4 regions of the Paraburkholderia sp. 22099 genome follow, and region 4 is predicted to be linked to each of the others. Evidence: riboswitches for the same ligand, from Rfam matches in the RefSeq annotation. Region 4 holds a riboswitch; each other region holds the start of a gene.
What was found. A riboswitch is a leader RNA that binds a small molecule or an ion and turns the genes downstream of it on or off. The one in region 4 is predicted to bind cobalamin.
Positions count from the first base shown of each region.

Region 1: linked by a shared signal. The riboswitch ahead of cobG (precorrin-3B synthase) and the one ahead of cobW (cobalamin biosynthesis protein CobW) in region 4 are both predicted to bind cobalamin.
Region 2: linked by a shared signal. The riboswitch ahead of ACTJLC_RS13555 (CbtB domain-containing protein) and the one ahead of cobW (cobalamin biosynthesis protein CobW) in region 4 are both predicted to bind cobalamin.
Region 3: linked by a shared signal. The riboswitch ahead of ACTJLC_RS24185 (TonB-dependent receptor plug domain-containing protein) and the one ahead of cobW (cobalamin biosynthesis protein CobW) in region 4 are both predicted to bind cobalamin.

Region 1 is NZ_JBQEPU010000010.1:109,038-116,576, forward strand. Features, by position in the region: gene ACTJLC_RS12190 (precorrin-2 C(20)-methyltransferase) at 1-602, opposite strand, end outside; gene ACTJLC_RS12195 (precorrin-8X methylmutase) at 603-1,229, opposite strand; gene cobG (precorrin-3B synthase) at 1,230-2,729, opposite strand; cobalamin riboswitch at 2,814-2,992, opposite strand; gene ACTJLC_RS12205 (bifunctional cobalt-precorrin-7 (C(5))-methyltransferase/cobalt-precorrin-6B (C(15))-methyltransferase) at 3,077-4,336, shown strand; gene ACTJLC_RS12210 (cobalt-precorrin-5B (C(1))-methyltransferase) at 4,336-5,433, shown strand; gene ACTJLC_RS12215 (cobalt-precorrin-6A reductase) at 5,430-6,152, shown strand; gene cobM (precorrin-4 C(11)-methyltransferase) at 6,196-6,921, shown strand; gene ACTJLC_RS12225 (MDR family MFS transporter) at 6,946-7,539, opposite strand, start outside.
Region 2 is NZ_JBQEPU010000012.1:18,315-25,853, forward strand. Features, by position in the region: gene ACTJLC_RS13540 (2OG-Fe(II) oxygenase) at 209-1,039, shown strand; gene ACTJLC_RS13545 (FUSC family protein) at 1,228-3,183, shown strand; gene ACTJLC_RS13550 (CbtA family protein) at 3,313-4,065, opposite strand; gene ACTJLC_RS13555 (CbtB domain-containing protein) at 4,077-4,298, opposite strand; adenosylcobalamin (AdoCbl) riboswitch at 4,318-4,456, opposite strand; gene ACTJLC_RS13560 (histidine phosphatase family protein) at 4,533-5,144, shown strand; gene ACTJLC_RS13565 (hypothetical protein) at 5,206-5,646, opposite strand; gene ACTJLC_RS13570 (ATPase domain-containing protein) at 5,802-7,319, shown strand; gene ACTJLC_RS13575 (ATP-binding protein) at 7,324-7,539, shown strand, end outside.
Region 3 is NZ_JBQEPU010000029.1:9,215-16,753, reverse strand. Features, by position in the region: gene ACTJLC_RS24190 (FecCD family ABC transporter permease) at 1-808, opposite strand, end outside; gene ACTJLC_RS24185 (TonB-dependent receptor plug domain-containing protein) at 836-2,734, opposite strand; cobalamin riboswitch at 2,824-3,078, opposite strand; gene ACTJLC_RS24180 (ATPase) at 3,286-3,642, shown strand; gene ACTJLC_RS24175 (cell division protein ZapA) at 3,639-3,953, shown strand; RNA gene ssrS (6S RNA) at 4,066-4,247, shown strand; gene ACTJLC_RS24165 (EVE domain-containing protein) at 4,343-4,801, shown strand; gene ACTJLC_RS24160 (SIMPL domain-containing protein) at 5,036-5,767, shown strand; gene lgt (prolipoprotein diacylglyceryl transferase) at 5,862-6,767, opposite strand; gene ACTJLC_RS24150 (LysR family transcriptional regulator) at 6,902-7,539, opposite strand, start outside.
Region 4 is NZ_JBQEPU010000038.1:26,149-33,687, reverse strand. Features, by position in the region: gene ACTJLC_RS27530 (ATP-binding protein) at 1-314, opposite strand, end outside; gene cobN (cobaltochelatase subunit CobN) at 325-4,125, opposite strand; gene cobW (cobalamin biosynthesis protein CobW) at 4,132-5,232, opposite strand; cobalamin riboswitch at 5,323-5,591, opposite strand; cobalamin riboswitch at 5,660-5,898, shown strand; partial or broken gene cobA (uroporphyrinogen-III C-methyltransferase) at 6,120-6,827, shown strand; gene ACTJLC_RS27510 (cobalamin biosynthesis protein) at 6,846-7,421, shown strand; gene cobO (cob(I)yrinic acid a,c-diamide adenosyltransferase) at 7,418-7,539, shown strand, end outside.

The sequences.
Region 1 (7,539 bases), on a different contig from region 4:
GCGAGACCGAGTTCGCCCAGCACGCGCCGCACCTTGTCGAAATTGCGGCCGAGTTTCATCACGACGGCGGCGTCGGCATCGGCGAGACGGCGGCGCAATTCGTCCTCGGGCAGCACGCCCGAGAGCACGGAGAGGCTCTGGTTGCGATAGACGAGCGGCGCGCCGAGCACGGCGGCGCCGCCGAGCATCGAGCACACGCCGGGCACGACTTCGCTCTCGTAGCGCGCCGCGAGCCGGTCGTGCAAATACATATAGGAGCCGTAGAAAAACGGATCGCCCTCGCAAATCACGGCCACGTCGCGGCCCGCGTCGAGATGACCGGCGACGATCTCCGCCGCCGTGTCGTAGAAGTCGGCGATGATCGCTTCATACGAGAGCGGCGGTTCGAGCGCTTCGGTGGTGACCGGATACACGAGCGGCAGATGCTGCTGCGCGTCGTGCAAATGCGCTTCGATGATGCTGAACGCGTTGCCTTTCTTACCCTTCGCGACGAAATACGCGACCACGGGCGCCGCTTTCAGCAGACGCAGCGCCTTCAGCGTGATGAGTTCAGGGTCGCCGGGGCCGACGCCGAGTCCGAACAAACGTCCTTGCACGGTCATTTATTCGACCTCCGTCGCGAGCGCGTTCACGGCGGCGGCGGCCATCGCGCTGCCGCCGCGTCTGCCGTGCACCACCACGTAGGGCACGCCGCGGCTGTCGTCCGCGAGCAGCGCCTTCGATTCGGCCGCGCCGACGAAGCCCACCGGAAAACCGAGAATCAGCGCGGGCTTCGGCGCGCCGGCATCGAGCATGTCGAGCAAATGAAAGAGCGCGGTCGGCGCATTGCCGATCACGACGACGCTGCCCGCGAGTCGCGGACGCCACAATTCGAGCGCGGCGGCCGAGCGCGTGTTGCCGAGTTCGCGAGCGAGCGCCGGTACGTCGTCGTGGGTGAGCGTGCAGATCACTTCGTTGTTCGCGGGCAGCCGCGCGCGCGTGATGCCTTGCGCGACCATGCCGGCATCGCAGAGAATCGGCGCGCCTTGCGCGAGCGCCGTGCGGCCCGCGGTGCCCGCGCCTGCGGAAAATTGCAGGGCGTCGACGATATCCACCATGCCGCACGCGTGAATCACGCGCACCGCGAGTTTTTCCAGGTCCGCGGGGATGCGCGATAAATCGGCTTCCGCGCGGATCGTCGCGAAGGATTGGCGATAGATCTCCTGACCGTCGCGAATGTAATCAAGCATCTATGGGCTCCGGGCCAGGTGGTCGAGCAGGTCGGCGGCCTGGTCGATCGTCAGTTGGCGCGCGACGCACTGGCCGAAATCCGAGTGGCCGTCGTCGCGTCGATAAAGGTCGTAAGTGCCGGGCGACACAGCCAGCAGTGTGTACGGCGCACGATGCGCGGCGGCGCACGAGCGCGGGCAGCCGCTCAGATGGACCTCGACGTTCTCGGGCAAGCGCGCGGCGAGCCGCAGTGCGTCGGCCTTGGTGTCGGCGAGGCTTTTCGCGCAGCCTGGCGAGCCCGCGCAGGCGATCAGACGCGTGATGGCTTGCGTGGCATCGCAGGCGAGGCCCAGCGTGTTCAGTGCGGTCAGCACGGCTGGCACGGCGTGCGCCGCGATGTCGGTCAGCAGCACGCTTTGCCACGGCGTGACGTGCAGCGTGCCGTTGCCTTGCTGTCGTGCGAGCGCGGCGAGGGCATGCAGGGTGGCGGCGTCGAGGCGGCCTAGCGGCGGCTGGCCGCCTACGTGCCAGGTCTCCGTCGTGCGTTGGGCGTGCGCGCCGAGACGACGCGCGGCATCGGCCGGTGTCGCGCGATGCCAGGACGCGAGCGACGCGTCGCGTGACAGCGGGAAATCGACATACGTTTGCGCGCGCTGCAATACGGCGTCGACGGAACGCGCGGCGAGCAGGTGACGCATGCGCGTGGCGTCGGCGGCGGCGAGGTCGAGAAACGAGTGCAGCAGCGCGCGGACAAGCGCAGGGACTTGCGATGACGACACGGCGGCTAATGCGCCTGCGTCGTCCACGCGACGAGCTTGTGTCGAGTCATCGCAACCGGCAGCCGGGTTTTGCGGTAACGCCACCGCTGGCGGGCAACCCGCAAGACCGAACACGAACCGCACACCGTCACGAACTTGCGACGCCGCGAGCCACACGTCATGCGGATGATCGAGCCTCGCCAGGCGCTCGCCGCCATCCACCAGCAGCGCGAATTTCGGCGACAACGCCGCGAAGCGCGCTTCGCCTTGCAGCAGCGCCAGCAGTTCGGCGCACAGCGGCCTCGTGTCGAACAAGGCGAAGGGATCGCGCCCGGCGGCGGGGCTGATCATCACGTTGCGCACGTCGTCGGCGGCCGCCGCGCGGAGCGAGTTGGAAGCCGGCGCGGCGCGCTTCGCCATCGCATCCGAACCAGCCGCCGCGTCGGGCGCCGCTCCATCGGGCCCAAGCCCCGCCGCCACCAACGCCGCGCTCAACGCCGCTGCCTCGCCGCCACGCACGCCGCGCACCTGCAGGTTCGCGCGATTGGTCAACTCGATCACGCCGGCCGCATGCCGCGCGCTCGCCTCGGCAATCGCCTCGGCCTGCGCGGCGCTCAACTCGCCGCCAGGCAGCTTGATCCGGCAGATGCCGCCGTCGCGCGCGGCGACGATGCGCAGCAGCCCCGGACACGCCGAGGGCCGTGGCGCTGGGGCCGCGTCGGGCAAAACGGTGGAGGGCGAAACTTGATTCAAGACGGACACCGGGTTTAGCGTCGCGCGAAAGCCCGAGCAAGCCGTGAGGCGGGCATTGCTGCGGCATCGGTACACCCCGCCCGATGCAGGCTGGCACGAACAGTCTCGCCGGCAGGTCTCCTGGCTGGCAGGTCATGGTCCGCCGCTGCCTTCCCGGTGAAACCAGTGGCGCGGAGCGCAAACGGACTCGCTGCATACAGTTGCGGGGGCAGCCACAGTGGCACTGTGTTCCCTCTTCGGCCCCGAAGGGCACCGGCGGCTGTATTATGCCTTTTTTCGGACAGCACAACGAGGCTGGACGCTTTGACCGGCGTGGCACAGCGCATGATTTGAAGACACAGAATGAGGATGGATGCATGCCTGCGTGGCTGACGGTGGTGGGCATGGGCGATGACGGCTTCGCCGGTTTGGGACGGCCCGCGCGGCGTGCGTTGCTGGAGGCGTCGGTGATTTACGGCGGCGAGCGTCATCTGGCGATGCTGCCCGCGCGCCTCGCCGCGCGCCGCGCGGCATGGCCGCGGCCGTTCGATCTCGCGCCGTTGCTGGCCGAGCGCGGCGCTTCCGTATGCGTGCTGGCGAGCGGCGATCCGATGCTGTTCGGCGTCGGCGCGACGCTCGCGCGGCAGTTGCCGGCCGGCGAGTTGCGGGTGCTGCCCGCGCCGTCGTCGCTGTCGCTGGCGGCGGCGCGGCTCGGCTGGCCGTTGCAGGAGGTCGCGACCGTGTCGCTGGTGGGGCGGCCGCTGCCCGCGCTGAACGCGCATTTGCACGACGGCGCGCGCGTCTTCGTGTTGAGCGCCGATGGGCGCACGCCCGCGGCGTTGGCCGAACTGCTGAATGCGCGCGGCTTCGGCGCGACCCGCATGATCGTGCTGGAACATCTGGGCGGCGAGCTGGAACGTCGCATCGACGGCCGCGCCGATCAGTGGTCCGCTCCCGATGTCGCCGCGTTGAATCTGATCGCGCTCGAATGCCGCGCGACCGAAGGCGCGCCGCGTCTGCCGCTGACCTGCGGCTTACCCGACGACGCTTTCCGCCACGACGGCCAGTTGACCAAGCGCGACGTGCGCGCGATCACATTGGCGCGCCTCGCGCCGACGCCCGGCGAATTGCTGTGGGACGTGGGCGCGGGCAGCGGCTCGATCGGCATCGAATGGATGCGCGCGCATCCGACCTGCCGCGCGATCGCGATTGAAGGGCACGCGGAGCGGCAGCGTTTCATCGAGCACAATCGCGATGCGCTGGGCGTGCCGGGTCTGCAACTCGTGGCCGGGCGCGCACCCGAAGCGCTGCAAGGGCTGCCGGCGCCGGACGCCGTGTTCATCGGCGGCGGCGCGACGGCGGCGGGCGTGCTGGAGACGTGCTGGGCGCGTCTGCGCGACGGCGGCCGGCTGGTCGCCAACGCGGTCACCTTGCAAGGCGAGGCGGCGCTCGCGGCCTGGCGCGAGCAACATGGCGGCACGCTCACACGCATCGCGCTGGCCGACGCGCAACCGCTCGGCGGCTTCGATACGTGGCGCCAGGCGTTGCCGATCACGTTGCTGGACGTGACGAAGGCCGCGCGTGAAACCGATACGGCCGCCATCGCGACGTCATCCGAATCACGGCGACAACCGTAATGCGCGAAGAAACGCCCGAACAACCCGCGCCGCTGCGTAGCGGCTATACGACCGGCAGTTGCGCCACCGCGACGTCGCTCGCGGCGGCGCGTCTGCTGCTCGCGGGCGTCGTCAGCGAGGTTGCGGAAATCGTCTTGCCGAAAGGCCAGCATGTGCCGATGCCGCTGGTGTACTGCCGCTTCATCGCTGACGGCGCGGGCGGCGCGGAAGCGGGCACCGTGAAAGATGCCGGCGACGATCCCGACGTGACGCACGGCGCGATTGTGTTCGCCCGCGTGCGGCTACTGACCGAACCGGGTGTGATTTTTCGCGCGGGGCCCGGCGTCGGCACGGTGACGCGCGCGGGACTGACGCTGCCGGTCGGCGAGCCCGCGATCAACCCGGTGCCGCGCAAGATGATGACCGACCATCTCACCGACCTCGCCGCCGAGCACGGCTACGCAGGCGGTTTCGAGGTGACGATCGGCGTCGAAGACGGCGAGGCGCTCGCGCTCAAGACGATGAACCCGCGCCTGGGCATACTCGGCGGCCTGTCGATTCTCGGCACTACCGGCATCGTGCGGCCGTTCTCGTGCTCGGCCTATATCGCGTCGATCCATCAGGGCATCGACGTCGCGCGCGCGAACGGCTACACGCATCTCGCCGCCTGCACCGGCAACGCGAGCGAGGACGCGATGCGCGCGCATTACGGCCTGCCGGATATCGCGCTGATCGAGATGGGCGACTTCGTCGGCGCGGTGCTCAAGCATATGAAGCGCGCGCCGGTCGAGCGGTTGAGCGTATGCGGCGGCTTCGGCAAGCTCAGCAAACTCGCGGCGGGGCATCTCGATCTGCATAGCCGCAATTCGAGCATCGATCTGGAACGGCTCGCCGTTTGGGCCGCCGAAGACGGCGCCGACGACGCGTTGCAGGCGGCGATTCGCGCGGCCAATACGAGCCAGCAGGCGGTCGCATTGGCGCGGGCGCAAAACGTGCCGCTCGGCGACATCGTCTGCCGGCATGCGCTTGAAGTGGCGCGCGCTATCGTGCCGCCGCAGGTCAACGTCGAAATGTTCGCGATCGACCGCCAGGGCAATCTGATCGGAGCCGCGCAATGACGCGTGTCCTGCTGCTCGGCGGCACCGGCGACGCGTTGCGGATTGCGCGGCAACTCGGCCGTGAGCACGTGTACAGTCTCGCGGGTCTCGGCAAGGTGCCCGACGATCTCGCGTGTACGGTGCGCGTGGGCGGCTTCGGCGGCAGCGAAGGGATGGCGCGCTATATCGAGGCGCAACGCATCGCGCTCGTGATCGACGCGACGCATCCCTACGCCGCGCAAATCAGCGCGAACGCCGTCACGGCGAGCCGCGCGGCGCGCGTGCCGTGCTGGGCGCTGCGCCGCGAGGGCTGGCAGCCGCAAGCCGGCGACGATTGGCGCAGGGTCGGCGATTGGGCCGAGCTTACGGCGGCGCTTGCTGCGTTCGAGCGTCCGCTATTTACATTGGGACGCGAACCGCTCGCGCATCTCGACGACATTCCGGCGCATCAGTTCTGGACCGTGCGCTGTCTCGATCCGCACGAAGGCAATGCGCGGGCGCGAATTCTGGCGACGCGCGGACCCTTCACGCTCGAAGGCGAGCGCGCGTTGTTCGCCGCCGAAGCGTTCGACGTGGTGGTCAGCAAGAACAGCGGCGGCGGCGCGACCGAAGCGAAGCTCGAAGCGGCGCGCGAACGCGGTGTGCCCGTTGTCATGCTGCGCCGCCCGCCGTTGCCCGCCGTGGATCGTGAATTCGAACGCGTGGCCGATCTGCTCGAAGCGTTGCGAATCGCAGTTTGAACCGCGCATGCATCGCATGCCGCAATGAATCATGGAGTGTTGAATGACGGTGTTTTTTATCGGCGCGGGCCCCGGCGATCCCGAACTGATCACGGTGAAAGGACAGCGCCTCGTGCGCACGTGCCCGGTGATTCTGTATGCGGGCTCGCTCGTGCCGGCCGCGGTGCTTGAGGGCCATGCCGCGCGGCAAGTGGTCAACACCGCCGAGCTCGACCTCGATCAGATCGTCGCCTTGCTCAAGGACGCACACGGCCAGGGCCACGACGTGGCGCGCGTGCATTCCGGCGACCCGTCCCTGTACGGCGCGATCGGCGAGCAGATCCGCAGATTGCGCGAGTTGAACATTCCCTACGAGATCGTGCCGGGCGTGACCGCCACGGCCGCGTGCGCAGCGGCGCTCGGTTGCGAACTCACGCTGCCCGATATTTCGCAGACGCTGATCCTCACGCGCTATGCGAGCAAAACCACCATGCCGGAAGGCGAGCAACTCGCCGACCTCGCGAAACACCGCGCGACGATGGCGATTCACCTGGGCGTGCGGCATCTCGCGCGCATCGTCGATGAATTGCGTCCGCACTACGGCGGCGCTTGTCCGATCGCGGTGATCTACCGCGCGAGCTGGCCCGATGAGGAAAAAATCACCGGCACGCTCGACGATATTCTCGGCAAGGTGCAGTCGGCGAATATCGAGCGGACCGCGCTGATTCTGGTGGGCCAGGTGCTCGCCGCCGAAGGCTTCGCGGAGTCGACGCTGTACGCGAAAAACTGACCGGCCACCGGATGCGCGGCGGCGTCAGTCCTCGATCGGCGCCAAGGCTTCGTTCGGCATCTTGCGGTCCGCGCCGAGGTGAATCGCCGGCACCAGCGTCAGCAGCAGGACCATGAAGATCGAGATCGCGAAGATCGAGACGAAGGTGAGGTGCAGCGACTCGTGCAGCACCATGCGGGTCATGTCGCTGTTGACGAGGCTCGCCGCCTGATTTTGCAGCAGCGCCTTCAGTTGATCCGAGGTGACCGCGACCGCATCCTTCGCGTGACTGAGGCCGAAGTTGAGCACCGCGCCGAACAGCGTCGCGCCCAGCGTGCTGCCGAGATTGCGCGAGAACAGATTCGACGCCGTCGCGCTGCCGCGTTCGTCCATGCGGACGATTTCCTGGATCAGCACCAGCGAACCGACGCTCGAGGTGCCCATGCCGAAGCCCATCACCAGCGAGCCGAATGCCGCGACGAGCGGCGAGCCGCCAGGCGACAGAAACAGCAGCAAGACCGCGCCGAGCGGCACGAACGCGCTGCCGCCGACCAGAATGCGGCGCAGGCCGATGCGGTGAAACGACTTGGCCGCGAGCGTCGCGCCGACGGGCCAGCCCACCATCATCATGGTGAGCGA
Region 2 (7,539 bases), on a different contig from region 4:
ATGCTCTTGCGACGGCAGGCACGCATTGCCCCTATTCGTTTCTTATTGGAAATACGAGTTGCCGACAGCCGCAATGATCCGGCACGCGGCTGCGCGCTTGCCCGAACGCAGACGAGCGAGGAATTGGACAGCAAGAGTCGGAGTGCGCGGCGTGGGGCGCCTGCTTACACTTGATGATGACTCGATGATCGCTTGACGGAGACGGCTCATGAACACGATTGCGAAGGATCGACACCCGGATGCACAGCCGGATGCGCAGTCGGCGGAATCGGCGTTGGCAATGCGGCCAAAACCTGAACGCGCCGCCGCGCCCGATGCAAATCCCTCTATTGGCTCGCTTGCGCAACGCATCGATCAGATCGACTGGTTCGACGCCGAAGAAGAACTGAACGCGTACGGCTGCGCGATGCTGCGCAATCTGCTCACCGCGCAGGCATGCGATGCACTGACTGCGCTGTATCCGCGCGATGCGTTGTTTCGCAGCCGCGTGGTGATGGCGCGGCATGGTTTCGGCCGCGGTGAATACAAGTACTTTGCTTACCCGCTCCCGCCGCTCGTCGCGGCGTTGCGCAGCGGGCTGTACCCGCGTCTCGCGCCGGTGGCGAATCGCTGGAACGAGGCGATGGGAATCGACGTCCGTTATCCGGCCGTGCATGCGGAATTCATCGAGCGATGCCACGCCGCCGGGCAGACGCGCCCCACTCCATTGATGCTGCAATACGCCACGGATGACTACAACTGCCTGCATCAAGACCTCTATGGCGAACACGTGTTTCCGCTTCAGGTTGCGATTCTGTTGTCCGAGCCGGGGGAGGATTTCACCGGCGGCGAGTTCGTGATGACCGAACAGCGTCCGCGGATGCAGTCGCGCACGGAAGTCGTGCCGCTCGGCAAGGGCGACGCCGTTGTGTTCGCGGTGCATCATCGGCCAGTGCAAGGCACGCGTGGAGCGTACCGCGTGAACTTGCGGCATGGCGTGAGCCGTTTGCGGTCAGGACAGCGGCACACGCTCGGCGTGATTTTTCACGACGCGACGTGATGCGGGCGCGCGCAGCGCCGAATGCGCCGCTGCGCCGCCGCGAAAACCCGACTCCTGCAATTTTGGCTAGATATCATCCGGGAAAACCCGAATCCACCGGACGCGCAGCGCCACCTTCAGCCGCGCGTCCGGTCTGTCGCAATCGGCCACAAGCCGGTCGCGACCATTTAGCCTGGATATCATCGATCATGATTGCTGCCGCGTTTTCGCGCGTCGCCGACCGCCTGCTCGTCGCGGACCCGGGACTCGTGCGTCTCCATACCGCGCTGCGTGTCGCGCTCGCCTGCCTGCTCGCCGGCATGGCCAGCATCGCGTGGACGGTCTTCCATCATCAACCGATCACCCTTGCCGCGCCCGGCGTCCTGTTCGCGATGGTCGCGCCGCTGTTCGTGCGCGATGCAAGGCGGTCCGCATGGTTCGGCTCGCTCTTCTATCTGTATTTGTGCGCCTGCGTGTGCTTCGCCGCGGCGAGCGAGCTGAGTCCTTATCCGCTCGCCGGAGATGCCGGCTTTCTCGTCGTGATGTTCGCCGGCATGCTCTGCCAGGCCTGTGGTCCGCGTGCGCTCGGTTGCGCGCTGCTCGGCGTGGTGTGCTTTTATCTTGGGTTGTATCTGCACCCTTCGCGGCTGCACCTCGTGCAATCGCTGTTGCTCTCCGCTTTCGGCCCGTTGATGGTCGCGCTGGTCGGCCGCGCGATCGTGCCGACGCGACCCGCCGCCAGTTTCCGGCTTGCGATTCATACGGTGACGCTGCGCGCATCGCGCGTGCTGCATGCGCCGGATGCGGCACGACTCTCGGTGTTGAACGAAGCCGCGCTCGCGCTCGAAGAACAACTGGCGTTGCTGAACCCACCCGATGCCGACACGATTCGCGAGCGCATCGTCGAAGTGGAAGTCGCGGCGGGACAGCATGCGTTGGTGTCGGTGTCTGCGTATGGCCGCGGGCAAGCGAATGCGGACGTGCTGCGTCACGCGATTGAGCGGCTCGACGAGATCGCGCATCGTCGAGCGCGGCGGCGCTTCGAGTCTGCGTCCGGCGACGCTCCGGTCTCAGCCGTGCAACGATTCGCGGACCTGCGCGCCAGGCTCTGCTGGTTGCCCGCCACCCGCGCCACGACAGCCGCGTTTCTCGCGATGCTGATCGGCCACTCGCTGTCTCCCGAGCGCTGGTTCTGGGCGGTCATCACGACGTTCGTGGTATTTCTCGGCACACGCTCACGCGCGGACACGATTTATCGCGGTGCGCAGCGACTGGCGGGAACGCTGGCCGGCGCGCTCGCCAGCGTGTTGCTCGTCGCGCCGCTGCACGATTCGCCGATGCTGCTCGTGGCCGCCATGGTGCTCTGCGTGTTCGGCTGGGCTTATTACATCCTGAGCGCGTATGTGCCGGGCGTGTTCTTCATTACCGTGCTCGTCGGACTGGTGTATGGCGAGTTGGGCTTCGCGATGGGGCCGTTGGTCGAATTGCGGATCGAGGAAGTGCTGGTGGGTTGTCTCGTGTCGTTCGCGGTGGCGGTCCTGATGATGCCGCTCGCGGCGAGCCGTCATGTGGAGATGAGGCTTGCGGCTGTGCTGGGTGCGTTGCGCGAGGTCGTGCGGCTGGGCGGGTCCGCTGCGCTGGCGGCGGATGCGGCTGTCGCCATGCGCAAGCTCGATCGCGGTTGGCATGAGTTGCGAATCGCGCTGAAGCCGCTGCAAATGCAGCGCGTGGTGGCGTGGAATTCTGGTGTCGAGTTGGCCACCGGATCGCTGCTGTGCTGTTTGCATTGGGCGCGGGTGTTGAGTGATTCTGCTCGGCGCGGGGTGTCGGGTGAAGTGGCGCTCAATGCCGCGAATGTGCGCGCGGCGCATGTGGAATCGATCGTGGCGCGGCTTGATTCGTTGATCGCGCGTTATAGCGGTGCGGCTACTGGTTCTGTGGACGGCGGGTTGGATGAGCGCGTGTCGGTATTGCCGGTTTTCGATTTGGAGGCGGCGGCTCAGGCGCCAGTGCTTGCGCAACTCGATGGCGCCGTTGCGCAATTGTTTGAGCGGCTGACCCAGCCGGTCGGGGAAAGGCGCGGGGTGTTCGATTGGGTGTTACGGGTTGGGGCGCGTAGGGCGTACGCTGTGGCGTCGAACAGCCCTCGAAGCCCTGGCGACTAGTTCAGCGAAGCTGCGAGGACGGTGGTAACCAGTTGGCCCACACAGGCAATAAAAAGCCCGCACGAGGCGGGCTACAGGCATACGTCAACCGGGGCGACGGAGCCCACACTTTTCACCAACAGAAAACCATCAAACGGACTTCACCGCCGCCCGCCCCGCGCCTACCCGCGTCAATCCGCTGTGCTCCACCAGCGCGCCGAACAGCAGTCCGATCGTCGTCCACATGATCACCTGCATGCCGATCGCCGCGACGCGGAACTTCCACAGCAGCACGGCCGGGAAAGCCGCCGGCACTTCGTTGATCGTCGGCATCGACAATTGCACGGCAGCGATGATCGCGACGAACACCACGCCGCCCACGATCGAGCCATTCCACGCGCCCAGTTTCATTACCGCGCGACGCCGCACCTTCAGCGAAAACACCATCGCGGTCAGCGAGATCGCGATCATCAGGAAGAACAAGCCGGTGCGCGTTCCGATCGTGTCGGGGTCGCCCACCGCCGGCGGATTCGCGGGGTACTTGATGTTCGGGACGATCACCAGCGCGATGAACGCGCCGAGCGCAAGCCATGCCGACAACGCACGCGCGCTCAATGCGCCCACCCGTCCATAGGCGTAGGCGAATACGAGCGCGAACAATCCGCCGAACGCCGCGCCATACGTGACCACGCCGGTCAACAGCCCCAGGCCCGCCTGCGTATCGCGGCTAACGAGGTCTTCGTGTTCATGCGCCTCGCCGCCCTCGGCCGCGGCCGCGGCCTTTTCCTCGAAGGAAATCGCCTGATCGACCTGCGGCTCGCCCGCGAGCCGGGCGAAGCCGAACGTGAGCAGTCCCGCGGCGATGCCTGCGAGCATCCCGCGCAATAACAACTTACCAACCATGTCGAACTCCGTTAGTGGCAGGGAAAGCCGAGCAGATGGCGACCGTCGTGCACGAACTCATGCACGTACATGCCGGGCACCAGCGACGTGGCGCCCTGTTCCGCCCCAACGAAGTAAAGCGCGAGCAACAGCAGCAGGCCGCCGAACACGACCCAAGGCAACAACTCGCGCAGCGGAATCGGCGTGGGTTGAGCGGCGGGCGGGTTCGCGGGATCGAAAACAGCTTCGGTCATGATGGACATCTCCTGGGGGTAGCGCGCCCCGATAGTCGATTGCAAAGGAAGGCTGCGAAGCTCAGGTCTGGCTTTCGGCTCGTGATGCCGATTACAGTGGCGCGACCGCGCCGGGCTCTCACCGGCTTCCGCACTTCGCAGTGCCGCTATTCTACGCGCTAAACTCCGGCACTCGGTAGCGCAACGCGTCCATGCGGGCGTTCCGCCTTGGCGTACCTCTATGGAAGTCATCGAATGGACACAAGGCTGTTACTGGTCAGCCACGCATCGACCCCCGCCATGCGCGCGGGCCGCTTTCCCGCCGACGATCCGCTCGACGCTCGCGGCCTCGCCGAAGCCCAGGCCGCACGCCAGCGCCTGGCGATTGCCGACGCCGCCGCAGTCTTCGTCAGCCCCGCAGTTCGCGCGCGCGATACGGCGCTGGCGTTGGGCCTCGCCGCAACGGTCCACACAGCATTGGCGGAGATCGACTACGGCGGTTGGCAGGGACGCCGCCTCGCCGATCTCGCGAATGAAGCGCCGCAGCACCTCGCTGCCTGGCTGCGCGATCCCGACTTCGCGGCGCACGGCGGCGAGTCGTTCAGTCAACTCGTGAAGCGCCTGGGAGAATGGCTCGATGCGCTGGACGGCGCGATCAGCGAAGGAACGACCGGTACAACAAGCGCCCCGCGTCAAAACCCGCGCAACGTGGTCGCCATTACGCACGCTCCGGTGATTCGCGCGGCGCTCGTTCACGCACTCGGAGCATCGCCCGCCGTATTTCCACGCATCGAAATCGCCCCGCTGTCGGCGGTCGAATTACGGCGTTCATCGCGCGGCTGGACATGGTGGCCCGCGTCGCACTGACAACACCAGCGCGACGCCCGCCGTCGGATTTGAAATCCACGCATATCGGCCCGCTTGCCGCTCATTGACCCGACACCACCAGGCGCAGCCTCGCTGAACCCGCCGGCGCCAGCGTGATTTCGGTCCGCTTACCCGGCGCGCCCAAATAAAAGTGCTGACGTCCCGGCGAATTCTGATCGTGGGTCGCTTCGGGCAGACACGACGCGATATCCGCCGCGACGGCCTGCAGCGCGTCCGCGCTCGACCCGGCGTCATGATGCGGCGTCCACGTGCATTGGTAGCTGCCGCCGCTCGCGGAGCATTGCGCATCGTCGCCGTAAGGTTGCGCGACGCCCTTGCCGTCGTCGGGCGTCAACGAGGCCAGGCCGCCTGGCGCAGCCGCCACGATGCGTTTGAGCGATGCGCACGGACTGGGCGCATCGTCGGCACTCGCGCTGCCGGGCAGCACGGCGCCTAGCGACGCAGCGGCAAACGTGGCGGCGAGGAAACGGGCGGGGTTCATGTCGGCGCGCTCCCTGAAAGCGGTCGAGAGGCTGACAGCACTGTCCGTACCCGTGGCGCTCGGACCGAGGCACGCGAGGGTTGGGCACGCATCTTGCGCGCCCGCCGTACCGGCCCACCAAATGCCGCCACTCAATCGACGTGAATCGCCAAGCCATGTCAACGAAACCTGTCACCGACACGCCGGCCCGCCTTTCATCAGGGATCGAAGGGGTCGACAACATCCTGGGTGGCGGCTTCACGCCCCGCCGCATGTATCTCATCGAGGGCGCGCCCGGCACAGGTAAAACTACCCTAGCCTTGCAGTTTTTACTCAAGGGTGTCGACGAAGGGCAAGCCGGCCTCTACATCACGCTCTCCGAGACCCGTTCCGAACTGATCTCGGTGGCGGACAGCCACGGCTGGGATCTCAGCCGCTTCTCGATTCTCGAATTGCTCTCCGACGAGGGCCTCGACCCGCAATACGAGCAGTCCGTGCTGCACCCGGCCGAAGTCGAACTCGGCGAGACCGTGCGCAACGTCATTCAACAGGTCAATGATGTCAAGCCCACCCGCATCGTGCTCGACAGTCTCTCGGAACTGCGTCTGCTGTCGCAGAACCCGCTGCGCTACCGGCGGCAGATTCTCGCGCTCAAGCGCTTTTTCGCGACCCGCGAATGCACGGTGCTGCTGCTCGACGACAACACCTCCGACACCGGCGACGTGCAGTTGCACAGCATCGCGCACGGCGTGATCAGCCTCGACAACATCGTGCACGACTACGGCGGCAACCGGCGGCGGCTGCGCATCGCCAAGATGCGCGGCATCAAGTTCCGCGAGGGGTATCACGACTTCACGCTCGACACCGGCGGCATTCGTGTGTATCCGCGCCTCGTCGCTGCGGAACATCACGCGGAATTCGACCCGAACCCGCTCAGCACGGGCACGCCGGGCCTCGACGCGCTGCTGGGCGGCGGCCTGATCCCCGGCACCAATGCGCTGATGATCGGACCGTCCGGCGTGGGCAAGACCACCACCGTCGTGTCGTGCCTGCTGAGGGCGCTCGAACGCGGCCAGCGCTGCGTCTACTACGTATTCGACGAAACGCTCACCACGCTGATGATCCGCTGCGCGGCGCTCGGCATGGATCTGGCGCCGCACGTCGAAAGCGGCCTGCTCACGCTGCGCCAGATCGATCCGGCGGAAATCTCGCCCGGCGAATTCGCGACCGACGTGCGCCAGTCGGTCGAAAACAAGGGCGCCCGGTATGTCGCGATCGACAGCCTGAACGCCTATCTCCAGGCGATGCCCGGCGAGCGCTACCTGCTGCTGCAAATGCATGAGCTGCTCGGCTACCTGAACCAGCAGGGCATCATCACGATGCTGGTGCTGGGTCAGCACGGCATCATCGGCGAAATTCAGAGCGATATCGACATCAGCTATCTCAGCGACGTGGTCGTGCTGTTCCGCTACTTCGAGCATCACGGCGAAGTGTTGACGGCGGTCACCGCCGTCAAGAGCCGCGCCAATGAACACGAGCGCTCGATCCGCCAGTTCCGGCTCGCGCACGGCGGCGTGGAAGTCGGCGAAGCGCTGCGCGACTTCGAGGGCGTGCTCTCCGGCCTGCCGGCGTACCGTGGCACCACGGCCCTGCTCGGCGCGCGGGATCACCTCATCGACACGTCCGGGCAGTGAGGTCATGGAGCAGCGCGTTCTCATCCTGGCGCCGTTCGGCCGCGACGCCGAGGTGATCGCCGAAGTCCTGCATAAAGACGAGCGCGCCTGCGTCGTCTGCCGCGATGCCGACGCGCTGACCGAAGCGCTGGACGCCGGCGCGGGCAGCGCGTTGATTGCCGAGGAAGCACTCGCGGACGGCCACGCCTCGCATCTGTTCGGTTGGCTCGCACGGCAGCCG
Region 3 (7,539 bases), on a different contig from region 4:
CCGCCAGCGACGCCACCAGGTACACGCGCAAGCGCAGCGGCACCACGGCGACGCCCAACGCTTGCGCGGCGGCATCGCCGCGCAGCAGCACATTGAGCCGCGGCGCGGCGGGCACGATCGCAAGCAGCGCGACGGCGAGCACGGCGAGCGCCGTCCACGGCATCGCACCGCCGTTGAGATCGCCGGTCAGCCAGAACAGCATGCCGCGCAAGCGATTGTCGGGCGCGAGGTTCAGCAGCAACGTGATGAGTGCGCCCCAGCCCGCCGCGATCACCGCGCCGGTCAGCAGCAAACGCGGCGACGTATCCTGCGGCTCGCCGCGCCACAGTTCGCGCCGTGCGAGACCGAGCACCAGCAGGATCGACACGAACGCGCCGGCGAATGCGCTGGCGTCGACGATCCACCACGCGCCACCCGCGATCATCGCGACGAGAGCGAACGTCGCCGCGCCGCCTGACACGCCTAACACGTAGGGTTCGGCCAGCGGATTGCGCAACAGCACTTGCAGCAGCGCGCCGGCCAACGCGAGCAACGCGCCGCATGCGAAGCCCGCCAACGCGCGGGGCAAACGCAGCGTGCGAACGATCTCGGCGGTCAGATCGGCGGACCCGCCATGCGCCGTGGACGAGGGCATCAGCGCCGCCAACACGCGGCCGGGCGCAAGCGCCACGCTGCCTAGTGCGAGCGACGCCATCAACACGACGAGCGCGACCACCGCGAGCGCGAGCCAGATCGCGGCGGCACGCTTCGCGTTCATGACGCGAAGCGTGCTCGTGGTTGGGGTGGTCGAACTCGAACCGCGGTTCATCGGCGCGTGCTCATGCGGGAACGTTCGTCACTGCTGCTGCCAGGCAACCGTGACATACGCACCGCGCCTGGGCGAGTTATACGAGTAGGCCGTTTCATAGTCCTTGTTCAACAGGTTATGGATTTGCGCGGCCACGTACCACGCTTTCGTGATGTTGTAGCGCGCCGACAGATTCACCACGCCGTAGCCGCCCAGCTTGCCGCTGCTATCCTCGCGCGCGCCGCTCACGATCCACTCGCCGCCCACGCGCCAGCCGGCGATGCTGCGATTCACCGCGAGCGATCCAAAACGCCGCGCGCGCCGCAGAAGGTCGGCATCTTTGTCGAGGTCGACGGGATTTTGCAGCGTCAACGACGCACGCACGTCCGTCTTGCCGACATGGCCGCTCCACGATCCTTCGAGTCCCTGCACCTTCGCATGCCCGACGTTCTCGGCCAGATAGATGCCGGGCGTCACCTGCTGATAATCGATCAGATTCGAATAGCGCGTCTGGAACGCGCTCAGGCGCATCACGCCGAGCGCGTTCGACGCGTACTGCAACGCGGCCTCGATCGAATGACTGCGCTCCGGCTGAATCGACGCGTTGCCGCTGTACGGATAGTACAGATCGTCGAAGCTCGGCGCGCGAAACGAATCCGAATAGCTTGCAGTCGCCTTCCAATGGCCGGTGATGTCGAAACCGTAGCCGAGATAGTAACTGTTCGCTCCGCCGAAATCGGAATACTGGTCGCGCCGCACATTGGCCTGAATCTTGTTGCGCCCAAAGCGCCCCGTATAGCCGACGAAACCCGAATCCACATGACGATCCGGTGCCGCGAACGTATCCGAGTCGAGGCTTTGATCGAGATGCTCATAGCCCACCTGCAACTTCTGCTGCGCGGCGAACGCGAAATCGTTCTGCCACGTGTACTGGCGATTGTCGGTATCGAAGCGGCCGTTATAGATGCCGTTGGTCTTCGACACGCTGCGGTCGTCGCCTTCGGAGACGATGAAGTGCGTGGTCCACCAATCGGTCAGCTTGCCGTTCGCGAACACCGACATCTGACGCACCTTGCTATACAGATTGTTTGAATCGGTCGGCACGCCATACGCGTTGTCGTAACTGTTGTTGCCGTTCGACTGGAAATACGTGACGCCCGCGTTCCATTGGTCGTTGAACCTGTGACGCAGCGAAGCCGAAATGCTTTCGTTCAGATAGCCGTTTGCGTTCGGATTGGCTTGCGGCGCCTCGCGCGGATTCAGCGACGAGAAGCCGTCGTCCTTCGAACGGGCGAGCGACAGGTTGAAGGTGGTGGCGCCGTCCTTATCCAATGCGCCGTTCACGCCGGCCTGCTGCGTCTGCGTGTGATAGCTGCCGTAGTCCACCGAAAAGTTGAAACGCGGCGGATGGTCGCCGCCGTCTTTCGTGAACACCTGCACCACGCCGCCGATCGCGCCCGAACCGTATAGCGCGGACACGTTGCCGTTCACCACTTCAACGTGATCGATCTGGTCGAGCGGGATCTGCGCGAGTTGCGATGTACCGAGGCTCACCGAGTCGACCCGCACGCCGTCGATCAGCACCAGCGATTGCGTCGACGACGCGCCACGCAAAAACAGACTCGTGGTCGAACCAGGACCACCTGTACGCGAGATTTGCGCGCCGGGGGCAAGTTGCAGCAGGCCGGGCAAGTCGGTCGCGGTGCTGTCGGCGATGTCCTGCTGATCGAACAGCGCCGTCGGCGGAATCGCGTCGGCGAGCGCTTGCGGGCCACGCCCCGCCGTGACGACCACCGGCGACAACACGATGGGCGATGAACCTGCAGCCGCGGACGAGGTGGAAGAAGACGCACCGGAAGAGGTGGAAACAGCAGCGGCCTGAGCGTGCACGACGAGCGGCACGCCCGCAAAAACGAGCCACGCCGCGCGAGCGATGGGGGACAGCATGGGATGACATTCCTGTGGGTAACGTGCGCGGCCCGCTTCCCCGCAGGCCGATGCGTAACGAGGCGCCCGCGCTTTTCAACGTTTTCGCGGACGTTCCTCTCCCTCTGGCCGGTATCCGGGCTGGCGACACATCGATCCCGCCTTCCCACGCGTGACGCGCAGTGGCACACTCGCACGTTCAGCTTCGAACACGCGATCAGGACCGACCTGCATGATGAATGCGGTCGCTTACCGTTGCGGGGGCAGCGCAGGTTCGCGCGTTCTGGCGAACGACGCGCCCTGCTTCCCGTTTAACTGCGCGCACTGTGAAAGCGCGCGCGGGCACCAGAGTGCGGCCAGTTTAGGAGCGGCCCCGGAGCCCGTCAAGAATCGTTGATCGTTGCGCGATCTGTTCGGTTAAGTGCGGGTTATTGTCCGATGCGCGAGTACTTTTTCATCATATGGTCGATCAATGCCTGCATAAAGCGAGGTTGTTACGTCTCGAAACGAGACAAATGTCGGAACCCGCGATATTCCGCGCTAAAATGCGATGTCTTTAGAGGACGCAGCACATGCTCACCGAACTCGAAACACTTTCACAGAACATCGGCAAGCTGATCGCGATCAGCCAGCGCCACAACGAAGCGCGCCTCGCGCTCGAAGAGCAGCTCGCCCAATCACGCGCCGAAGTCGAAGCCACGCGCACGGAACTTGCAATGCTTCGCGAGGAACGCGATGCGCTGCAAGCGGAACGCGACGCACTGTCGGCCAAGATCGACGACGCCCAGGTGCGGCTGAATGCGATTCTCGAGAAACTGCCGCGGGCACGCGCGCACAATGAGCCGGACAACCAGCTCGATCTGCTCGAGCCCGCTCAGCATCAAGCCGAAACCGGGAGCGACGTGACCCGCCACGGAGAAAACGCATGACCACGAAGCAGATCGAAGTGTCGATTCTCGGCGTGCCCTATCGTCTCGCCTGCTCGGCTGAAACAGAAGGCGCACTGCTTGAAGCGGTCGCGCGTGTCGACGCCGAAATGTCGAAGATCCGCAATAACAGCAACGTGCGCGGCACGGATCGCATTGCCGTCATGGCTGCGCTGTCGCTGGCATCGGAACTGCTTAAGCTGCAAAGCAGCGTGCGGCACGGAGAAGCATTTCCCGCTGAGGAAATCCGGCGTACAATGCATCAAATGAACGAGCAACTGGGTACTGTGATCGAGCAGTACAGCATGCAATAATTATCTAGTGGCCGGTCGCGAGATTGGCTGCGGATTCAAGCGAAGTGCATGAGCGGTAGTCAACAAGACTCGGCAAACGTTTGAATTCCATCGTTTTAGTTTCATCGGTTTAGCTTCCCTGCCTGGTTCGCCAAGGTCATATATTCCTTGAACCAATGCCATGTGCACGGTTGCGGAAATTTGTAGCACGGGCGTGCGCGTCACTCTGTCTGATGTACCCGAAGTGTTGCTAACTGCGACCAATTCTGAACCCCCGGTTCAGGATGCCGGCCTAGCGGCTAAGGCGGGGACCTTATTTGGAACGGCATCGGACTTCGGTTCGGTGCCGTTTTTCTTTGGGCCTCGATTTTCTTCCGCATCTTCAAACCCTTAACGTTCCAATTCGATTCATGCGCTACTGGCTAATGAAGTCCGAACCGGACGAAGCAAGCATCGACCATCTCGCCCACGCACCGCACCGCACGCTGCCGTGGACCGGCGTGCGCAACTATCAGGCGCGCAATTTCATGCGCGACATGATGCAGGTCGGCGACGGCGTGCTGTTCTATCACTCGAGTTGTCCCGAGCCGGGCATTGCGGGGCTCGCCGAGGTATCGTCCACTGCTTATCCGGACCCCACCCAGTTCGACACGAAGAGTCCCTACTACGACCCGAAGTCGTCGCAGGAAACGCCGCGCTGGATGCTCGTCGACGTCGTGTTCAAGAAGAAGATCCCGCTGATTCCGCTTGCCGCATTGCGCGAGCACGAAGAATTGAAGGACATGCGCGTGCTCGCCAAAGGCAACCGCCTGTCGATCACGCCGGTGACCGAAGCCGAATGGCGCTTCATCACCCAACGACTCATTTGACATTGCACGCGCACGCGGCACGTTACGGCCCGATCCATGCGCCGAACTGCGCGCGGCAAGGATCGAGCCTGTCAGGCAACGTCAAATTAGGGAACCAAGCTCAGGTTACAAGCGCCTAACGGACTCGCAAACGCTGGACCGCAAACGCCGTGCCATTGGCTCATGCCGATGGCGTCGCCAATGCGCGGCGTTCGCTCCGATCGTGCATCACCTGTTCAGGCAAGGAGTCCAACAATGAAGAAAAACACCGCACGTGCAATCGCGCTCGCTCTCGCATGCATCGCTCCCACCGCGCTCGCGCTCACGCCGGCCGTGGCTCGCGCGCAGAACGCGCCGCAGTATCAGCCGGCGGGCGTGCTGTCGCTAAACGCACAGGCCAGCGCGGACGTGCCGCAAGACGTGGTCGACATCACGCTGTTCTACGAGCAGGAAGCGAAGGATCCGTCGGCGCTCACGTCGACGTTGAATCAACGCGCCGACTCGGCGCTGCAAAAAGCCAAGGGCGTGAACGAGGTGACGGCGCGCACGGGTTCGTTCTCGATCTATCCGTCCACCGATCGTGACGGGCGCATTTCCGCATGGCGCGGCCGCACGGAGGTCGTGCTCAAGTCGCGCGACTTCGCCGCGGCTTCGAAGCTCGCGGGCCAATTGGCATCGATCATGCAAGTCGGCAACGTGCAGTTCTCGCTGTCGCCCGAAGCGCAGCGCGCCGCGGAACAGAAGCTCACCGGCGAGGCCATCAAGTCGTTCCGCGAGCAGGCCGCTTCGTCGGCGCAAGCATTCGGCTACGGCGGTTATTCGATTCGCGAGGTCAACGTCGGGCACAACGGCGTCATTCCGCGCCCCATGATGATGATGAGCGCGCGCGCCATGAGCGCCGACGCCAAGGTCTCGGCGCCCATGCCGATCGAAGGCGGCACGTCGACCGTGACGGTCAACGTATCGGGTTCGGTGCAAATGAAGTAACGCGTTTTGCGCTGAATCTCACGCACCGCTGTTAAAAAGCCACGGCATGCCGTGGCTTTTTAATTGACTACGAAGACAACAGATAGCGCGGCGCTCAGTTCGCGCCCGCCGCCACCGCCGGTTCGCGTCGCGCCCGGCGATAAGACCACACCAGCATCGCGATGCCCGCGACGATCATCGGCAGCGAGAGCCACTGCCCCATCGACAGCCCCATTGCCAGCAGCCCAAGGAAGTCGTCCGGTTCGCGCGCGAACTCCACCGTGAAGCGCGCGAGGCCGTAGCCGATCAGGAACACCGCCGAAATCGCGCCCAGCGGCTTCGGTTTGCGCGAGAAGAAGAACAGCACGAAGAACAACGCGACACCTTCCAGCGCGATCTCATACAACTGCGACGGATGACGCGGCAGCATGTGATATTGCGTGAACACCTCGCTCAGATGCCATTGCGCGCCAAGCTGCGGATGCGCGGCGAGCCATGCGGCGTCTTCCGGCGCGGCGCCCGGAAACAGCATCGCCCACGGCGCGGCCGGGTCGGTCACGCGGCCCCACAACTCGCCGTTGATGAAGTTGCCGAGGCGTCCCGCCGCGAGCCCCGTCGGCACCATCGGCGCGACGAAATCGGTGACTTGCAGCCACGAGCGTTTGCGCTGATGCGCGAACAGCGCCATGGCCACCGTCACGCCGAGAAAGCCGCCGTGAAACGACATGCCGCCTTCCCACACCTTGAAGATGTCGAGCGGATGCGCGAAATAAAAACTCGCCTTGTAGAACAGCACATAGCCGAGCCGGCCGCCGAGAATCGTACCGAGCACGCCGTAGAACAGCATGTCGTCGATGTCCTTCGCGGTCCAGCCTTGCGCGGCGACATACGGCAAGCGCAGCCGCAGCCGGCCGACCACGATCGCCGCGATGAACGCGACGAGGTACATGAGGCCGTACCAGCGCACGGCGAGCGGCCCCAGATGAATGGCAATGGGGTCGAAATTCGGGTGAATGAGCATCGTGTTGTTATGGGCGGTTCAGGTTCAGAAGCGGATTGTTCAAGCGATTGTCGAATGGCGGAAAGCGGTGCACGCAGCGGGCGGCGCATGCGTTGGACGGTGCGGCGCGCAATGCGTTCGCGGCCGCCCCACTGCTAAAGACGCGGCATGGACTGCGCCTCGACAGTGGCCGCATGCGCGCGCACGATTTCGATGAAGCCCGCGAGCACCGGGCTCACCTCCGCGGTACGCCAGACCAGCCCCGTTTCAATCGCGGGCACCGACTCCGAGAGCGGCCGGTACACGACGCCGGTGCGGCGCAGATTACGCAACGATTGCGGCACCAGTGCGACACCCATTCCCGCCGAGACGAGGCTCACGATGGTCTGCATCTGGATCGCCTCCTGGCCGACGCGGGGCGCGAGGCCCGCCACGCCGTAGCAATCCATAATGATGTCATAAAAGCCCGGCGCCAAACGCCTTGGAAAGATCACGAGCGGCGCGTCGGCGACGTCGCGCAGGCTGACGGGCGTGTCGAGCCACTCGGCCTGCGGGTCCGCATCGGACCCGGCGGCGGCGCCTAGCCGCTGCGCCAGTTCCGTCGACATCGCAATCACCAGCGGCTCGCGGGCGATCGGCAGCCACGAGAGTTGCGTCGCATGACGCGACGGCAGCGGCGCGATCACGAGCCCCGCGTCGATGCGCCCGGCTACCAGTTCGTCCACCTGCACGTCGCTGGTGGCTTCGGTCAATTCGAGCCGCACACGCGGATGCCTCGCGCCGAAATCGCGCA
Region 4 (7,539 bases):
AGCACGCCGCGATGCGCCCTGGCGAGCAGGCCCGGCGAAAAGCGCACCGAACCATCGCGCAGCACGGTTTCGATATCGAGCGTGCCGATCAGACGATCCTCGCTCGCGCCGAGCGGCAAATTCACCAGTTGCCCTTCCGGCAGCAACTCAGCAAGCGCGCGCGCGGCGGTCGACTTCGCCGTGCCGCGCGGTCCGCTCACCAGCACGCCGCCCAGCCCCGGATCGATCGCGGCCAGCAACAGCGCCTGCTGCAACGGCGCCTGGCCGATCAGCGCGGCAAAGGGAAACGCGGGTCGCTGGGTTGCTGCCGTCATGTCGCTGCCTTCATGTTTGCCTTCCTTCGATCTGCTGCTCGCTCGCGAGCAGATGCCGTTCGACTTGCGCGCGATAGTCGCCGGGCGCCTGCCACAAACCGCGCTGCATGGCTTCGAGCAGGCGCTCGCAGATCGAATGCAGTGCATGCGGGTTGTGGCGCTGCAAGAACTCGCGCGTATCGGCGTCGTTCAGATAAGCGTCGGTGACGAGCGCGTATTGATGATCCGCGACCACGCGCGCGGTCGCATCGTAACCGTACAGATAATCGACGGTCGCGGCGATTTCCGCCGCGCCCTTGTAACCGTGACGCTTCACGCCATCGAGCCATTTCGGATTGACTACGCGCGAGCGCACCACGCGCGCGATTTCCTCGTGCAGCGTGCGCACGCGCGGCGCGGCCGGGTTGCTGTGGTCGGCGTGATAGACGTGCGGCTGATTGCCGGCCAGATGACGCACCGCCGCGACCATGCCGCCCTGGAACTGGTAATAGTCGTTCGAGTCGAGCAGATCGTGCTCGCGGTTGTCCTGGTTCTGCAAGACCACGTCCATTGCGGCGAGGCGTGCGCCGAACGTGTCGCGCGCTTCCTCACCCGCGTTCTTTTGCGTGTAGGCGTAACCGCCCCACGCCTGATACGCGTTCGCGAGATCGGCATCGGTTTGCCATTGCCGCGAGTCGATCATGTCTTGCAGACCCGCGCCATACGCGCCGGGCCGCGCGCTGAACACACGCCAGCCGGCGCGCTTGCGCGCCTCGGCGGCGTCCATGCCGCGCGCGATCAACGCGTCGCGTTCGCGCAGCACGCGGGCGCGAATCGGATTCAGGTGTTCGGGTTCGTCGAGTTCGGCCACCGCCTGCACGGCCGCGTCGAACAGATGCATCACGTTCGCGAAGGCGTCGCGGAAAAAACCGGACACGCGCAAGGTGACGTCGATACGCGGCCGGTCGAATACCTCGATCGGCATGATTTCGAAATCGGTCACGCGGTGGCTGCCCGGCGCCCACTTGGGCCGCACGCCGAGCAACGCGAGCCCCTGGGCGATATCGTCGCCGCCCGTGCGCATGGTCGCGGTGCCCCATACCGACAGGCCGATAGCGCGCGGATAGTCGCCGTGTTCCTGCAGATGCCGCTCGATCAACTGCTGCGCGGATTTCAAACCGAGCGACCACGCGGCTTGCGTGGGAATCGCGCGCGTGTCGACCGAATAGAAGTTGCGGCCGGTGGGCAGCACATCGGGCCTGCCACGCGACGGCGAACCGCTCGGCCCCGGCGGCACGAAGCGCCCTTCGAGGCCGCGCTTCAGATGCCGCATCTCCTGCGGACCGCATGCGTCGAGCCGTGGCAGTACATCGTGACGCAGACGCTCGATCACCCGTTCGGCTTGCGGCAAGCTTCCGGCCGCCGGCGCCACGGCATGCGCATCATCGCCGCATACAGCGCGCAACATCTGCGCCGCCAGCAACTCCAGACGCTCGCGCGTATCGCCGCCGTGCCGCCACGGCGCATCGCTCACGTGCTGCAAGAGGTCGGGACGCGGCCCGTTCCACACCGCCGACCAATCCACCGACAAAGGATCGAACAGATGATCGATGCACAGATCGCGCGCCAACGCGTCGATCAAACCGGCGTTGCCGCCTTGCCCGTTGCCGACCGGAAAGCGCCCCAAAGCCAGCAACGTATCGCGCCGCTGCACACCTTCGGGCGATTGCCCGAAGGTGTGCAAGCCGTCGCGGATCTGCGCTTCCTTCAGCTCGCACAGCCACGCGTCGACGCGCGTGAGCAGCGCGTCCTCGTCATCCTGTCCAGCGGGCTCGGCGAAACTCAGTTCCTCATGCAGCCTATGTTCGACGATGGTCGCGAGAATCGTGCGCCGCAACAGCCTGGAACGGCGCGGATCGACCATCAGCGCTTCATAGTATTCGTCGACCTGGCGTTCGAGATCCTGCAACGGCCCGTAGCTTTCGGCACGCGTGAGCGGCGGCATCAGGTGATCGACGATCACGGCCTGCGCGCGCCGCTTCGCCTGGCTGCCCTCGCCCGGATCGTTGACGATAAACGGATACAGGTGCGGCATCGGTCCAAGAATCAGGTCGGGCCAGCACGCGTCGCTCAATGCAACGCTCTTGCCGGGCAGCCATTCGAGGTTGCCATGCTTGCCGACGTGCACGACCGCGTCGATGCCGAACTGGTGACGCAGCCAGAAGTAGAACGCCAGATACGCGTGCGGCGGCACGAGTTCGGCGTCGTGATAGCTCGCGTAATCGCCCTGCTCGCGCGAGCGCGACGGCTGAATGCCGACGAACACATGCCCGCAGCGCCAGCCGGCGATCATGAAACGGCCGCGCCGCAACGTGGGGTCCTGCTCGGGCGGCCCCCAGCGCGCGTTCAACGCATTGCGTGCCTCGGCGGGCAACGCGTCAAAGTACACGCGGTAATCGTCGAGCGCGAGGCTTTGCAATGCCGGCCGCAAATCACGCACGACCGGATCGTTGGTCACGCCTTCGGTGAGCTTCTTCAACAGCGCGTCGCCGTGCGCGGGCAAGTCCGCGAGACGGTAGCCTTCATCGCGCAGCATCGACAGAATGCCGACCACCGAGGCCGGCGTATCGAGGCCCACGCCATTGCCGATGCGCCCCTCGCTCATCGGATAGTTGGCGAGGATCAGCGCGAGCTTCTTGTCCGCGTTGTCGAGCGTGCGCAGACGGCACCAGCGGCGGCTCAGTTCCGCCAGAAAGCTCACGCGTTCGAGGTCCGGTTGATACCGCACCACGTCGACTTCCGTGTGCGGACAGCGATACGCGAGCCCCTTGAAGCTGATCGCGCGCGTGATGATGCGGCCGTCCACTTCCGGCAGCGCGACATGCATGGCGATGTCGCGCGAATTCAGACCTTGATTGTCCTTGAGCCAGTCGTCGCGGTTGCCGCCGCTCAGGATCACCTGCAACACCGGCGCGTCGCCGGCGAGCGCGAGCGGCTCGGGGTCGTCGATCGCGGACGCGGCGAATGCGGTCGTATTCAGCACCAGCGCGACGTTATGTTGCGCACAGAGCGACTGCACGACTTCGCGGCTCATCACGTCTTTCAGCGACGTGATCGCGATCGGCAACGGATTCAGACCTTGCGCCTCGAGCGCATCGATCAGCGCATCGAACACCGCCGTATTGGCCGCTTGCAGATGCGCCTTGTAGAACAGAATCGCGGCCACCGGCGCGTCTTGCCGCCAGCGCGCCTGCCAGTCGGCGATCGTCGGCGTATCGCGCTCGGGGTGATAAAGCGTCGCGGCCGGCAACGCGCGCGGCGGCGCGGGCTCGCGTCCCCAACCGAAGCCGCGATACGCGATGCAGCGCAGAAACGCCTCGGCGTTTTGCGGGCCGCCTTCACGCAGATAACGCCATAGCTGATGACAGAGATCGGCGCTCGCGGTGCTGCGCGCAAGCAGGTTCGGGTCTTCCTGGAGATCGCCGGAGAACATCGCGAGCGTCTGCTGCTTGCGCTCGGCGAGCGCGACCACCTGCTCGATGCCGTAGGGCCAATAGGCTTCGCCGCCAAGATGATCGACCACCACGACGCGCGCATGCTGCAACACGTCCTCGACATAAAAATCGACCGAGGCCGGCTGCCGCAGATACGTGACGTTCGCGAGCCTCACGCTCGGGAAGCCGTCTCCGAGACGAGGAAACACGCTGGCGAGCAGCGACAGCGTGGTGTCGGCGGAACTGAGCACCACGATATCGGCGGGCCGCTGATCGATACGGATCACGCCTTGCGTGTCGTCGACAAAACCACCCGGCGTGGTGCGCAGCAGATGCATGGGCGCTTACGCCTGTTGCGCTTCGGCGCTCGACGCCACGCCGAGCGCCGCGTCGAATGCGCGTTGCAGCGCGTGCTGATCCAGGTCCTCGCCGATCAGCACGAAGCGGCTTTGCAGTCCCGCATCGGTTTCATGCGCCTGCCAGCGCCGATCGAAATAACTATCGAAACGCCGGCCCACGCCCTGGATCACCAGACGCATCGGCGCGCCCGGCAAAGCCGCGAAACCCTTGACGCGGTAAATCGTGTTCGTTTCGACCAGCCCTTGCAACGCGGCGATCACCGCTTCGCGCGACGGCGCGCTCGCCTGCACCACCACCGAGTCGAATTCGTCGTGGTGGTGATCGGCGTCGTCGGCGGAACCGTGGTGATCGTGGCGCAAGTGGATGGTTTCTTCCGAAGCCGCCTCGAGACCCAGCAACGTGTGCAGATCGAGTTGGCCCATCTGCGCGCGCACGATCTTCACTTGCGGCGGAATCTCTTCACGAATGAGCGCTTCCACGGCGCTTTGCCGCGCGTCGTCGAGCAAATCGGTTTTGTTCAGAATCACCAGATCGGCCGCGGACAACTGATCCTCGAACAGTTCGTGCAGCGGCGATTCGTGATCGAGATTCGGATCGGCCTTGCGTTGCGCATCCACGGCGGCCGGGTTGTCGGCGAACTGGCCGCTCGCGGCGGCGGGGCCGTCCACTACGGTGACCACCGCATCCACGGTGAAGCTGTTCTTGATCTGCGGCCAGTTGAACGCCTGCACCAGCGGCTTGGGCAAGGCGAGGCCCGACGTTTCGATCAGCACGTGATCGATCTGCTCGCGGCGCTCGACGAGTTTTTCCATCACCGGAAAAAATTCTTCCTGCACGGTGCAGCACAGGCAACCGTTCGCCAGTTCATACAGTTGCCCTTCGGTTTCGACGCCGTTTTCGTCGCAACCGATTCCGCAGCCCTTGAGGATTTCCCCGTCGATGCCGAGCTCGCCGAACTCGTTGACGATCACCGCAATGCGCTTGCCGCCCGCATGCCGAAGAATGTGCCGAAGCAGCGTGGTCTTGCCGCTGCCGAGAAAGCCCGTGACGATGGTGACGGGGATCTTGCGCATTTGAGTTTGCATCGTGAGGTCCATTCGATCGACGGCGTTGCTGCAACAGGGAAAGACAGCAAGCGGGGTGAGGTCATGAACGCATGCCGCATCCCCGCGGCGTTCGTCCTGCGTGCTCTGGCCGGTATCCGGGCTGGCGAAAGCGCCGCTTCCCCTTCCCGTGCGAGTGATTTCTCGCCCAGTGGTTGTATGCCGACGCGGCCTTGCGCGTGGACATCGAAGCCGGCTCCGCGGTACGTGACGTACCGCATTTCGCTTACCGTTGCGGGGGCAGCACAGGTTGACCCGGTCCTTGAAGGCGGGCGCCCTGTTTCCCGTTTAACTGCATGCGCAGGAGCGCGCACACGAGCACCAAAGTGCGTGCGAGTGTAGGCCCGCGACCCGGCGCAGTCAAGAAAACGCGAGGACGGAGGCGCTTATCGGATGGGGCGTCATGTGCTATCGTAAGCGCGCGTTTGGTGCCCGCACATGCATTCGCGTGTGCAGTTAAACGGGAAACAGGCCGCGCTTGCCGCGCTCAACCTGTGCTGTCCCCGCAACGGTAAGCGACCTGCGGCGCTCGATGGGTTTTATAGCGCCGCGCATGCGTTTTCGATGCCACTGTCCGACGAATGCGGACGGGAAGGCAAAGCGCATGAGGCCGCCAGCCCGGATACCGGCCAGACGCGGAGGCAGCGAACGTCACGCTGCCGGCCGCCGGAATCCGCGAGGGACGGATGTGATGGCGCTGAAGCACGGCGTGGTCCCCGCTTGCATGTATCTTGGTGAAGCGGCGCATTACGTCATGCCTGATATCCGTAGCACCGCATGAGTTCTTCCCTTTCCGCCGGCTCGCACGCCCTCCTGGCGCTTCGGCCCTTCCCGTCCGTCACGACATGGCGCGCGCCATGCATGCCGCGATGAGCCGCGCGTGGCTGATCGGCGCGGGCCCCGGCGACGTCGAACTGATGACGCTCAAGGCAACCCGCGCGCTCGCGCAAGCCGACGTGGTGCTGGTCGACGATCTGGTGAATCCCGACGTATTGCAGTTCGCGCGCGCCGACGCGCTGGTGATTTACGTCGGCAAGCGCGGCGGACATCCGTCCACGCCGCAGGCCGGCATCGTCGCACAGATGCTCGCGCATCTGCGGGCCGGGCGCAGCGTCGCGCGTTTGAAAGGCGGCGATCCGTTCGTGTTCGGGCGCGGCGGCGAGGAATTGCAGGCGCTGCAAGCAGCGGGCATCGACGCGGACGTGATCAACGGCATCACGGCGGGCATCGCGGCGCCCGCGGCGATCGGCATTCCGGTCACGCATCGCGATCATGCGCAAGGCGTGGTATTCGTCACCGGACATAGCGCCGGCAGCGGCGAGCCCGATTGGGCCGCGCTCGTCGCCACGCGCATGACGCTGGTGATCTACATGGGCATGCGGCGCTTGAGCGATATCGTCGCGGCGTTGCTCGCGGCCGGCATGAACGCTGATACGCCGTGCGCCGCGATCGAATCGGCCACGCGGCCCGAGCAACGGCATGCGCTGGCGCGGCTCGGGGAGTTCGCCGATACGGTGTCTCGCGCCGGGCTCGGCTCGCCGGCGATCGTGGTGATCGGCGGCGTCGCGTCGCTGGCTTTGGCGCGGCGCGCGCCCATGAAAACGCTGAGCGTCGGCGTCGGTTGCCGGTTGCACACCTCGGCCGTGCAGATCGAAACGGCCGTGCGTGCCGCGCTCGGGTCGCATACGTTCGACGAAATCAGCACGATCGCCTCGATCGACAGCAAAACCCACGAAGCAGGCCTGCTCGAATTCTGCGCACGCCACGCGTTGCCGATCGCACTCTTCAGCCCCGAGCAGATCGCGGCGATACCTGTAGACGAGCCTTCGGCGGTTGCACGCGAGCATCTCGGCGTGGACGGCGTTTGCGAGCCGTGCGCGCTGCTCGGCGCGGCTAACGTGTCGGCCGGGTCCGCTGCATCGGCTGCGTCGGCTGCGTCGGCTGCGTCGGCTGCGTCGGCTGCGTCGGCTGCGTCGGCTGCGTCGGCTGCGTCGGCTGCGTCGGCTGCGTCGGCTGCGTCGGCTGCGTCGGCTGCGTCGGCTGTACCCAACGCCCAACTCCTCGTCCGCAAGACCGCGCATGCCGGCGTGACCGTGGCGATTGCCTCGATCATCGCCCGGACCGAACACGAACCGACAACCCACGACACCGAGAAACAGGACCTTCCATGAAAACCGATCCCGAATCGCATCAACGCATGACCGAACGCCGGCGCGAAGGCCACGAGAAAAAACAGGCCAACGCCACCGTCGAAAAGGGCTTGCTGATCGTCAACACCGGCACCGGCAA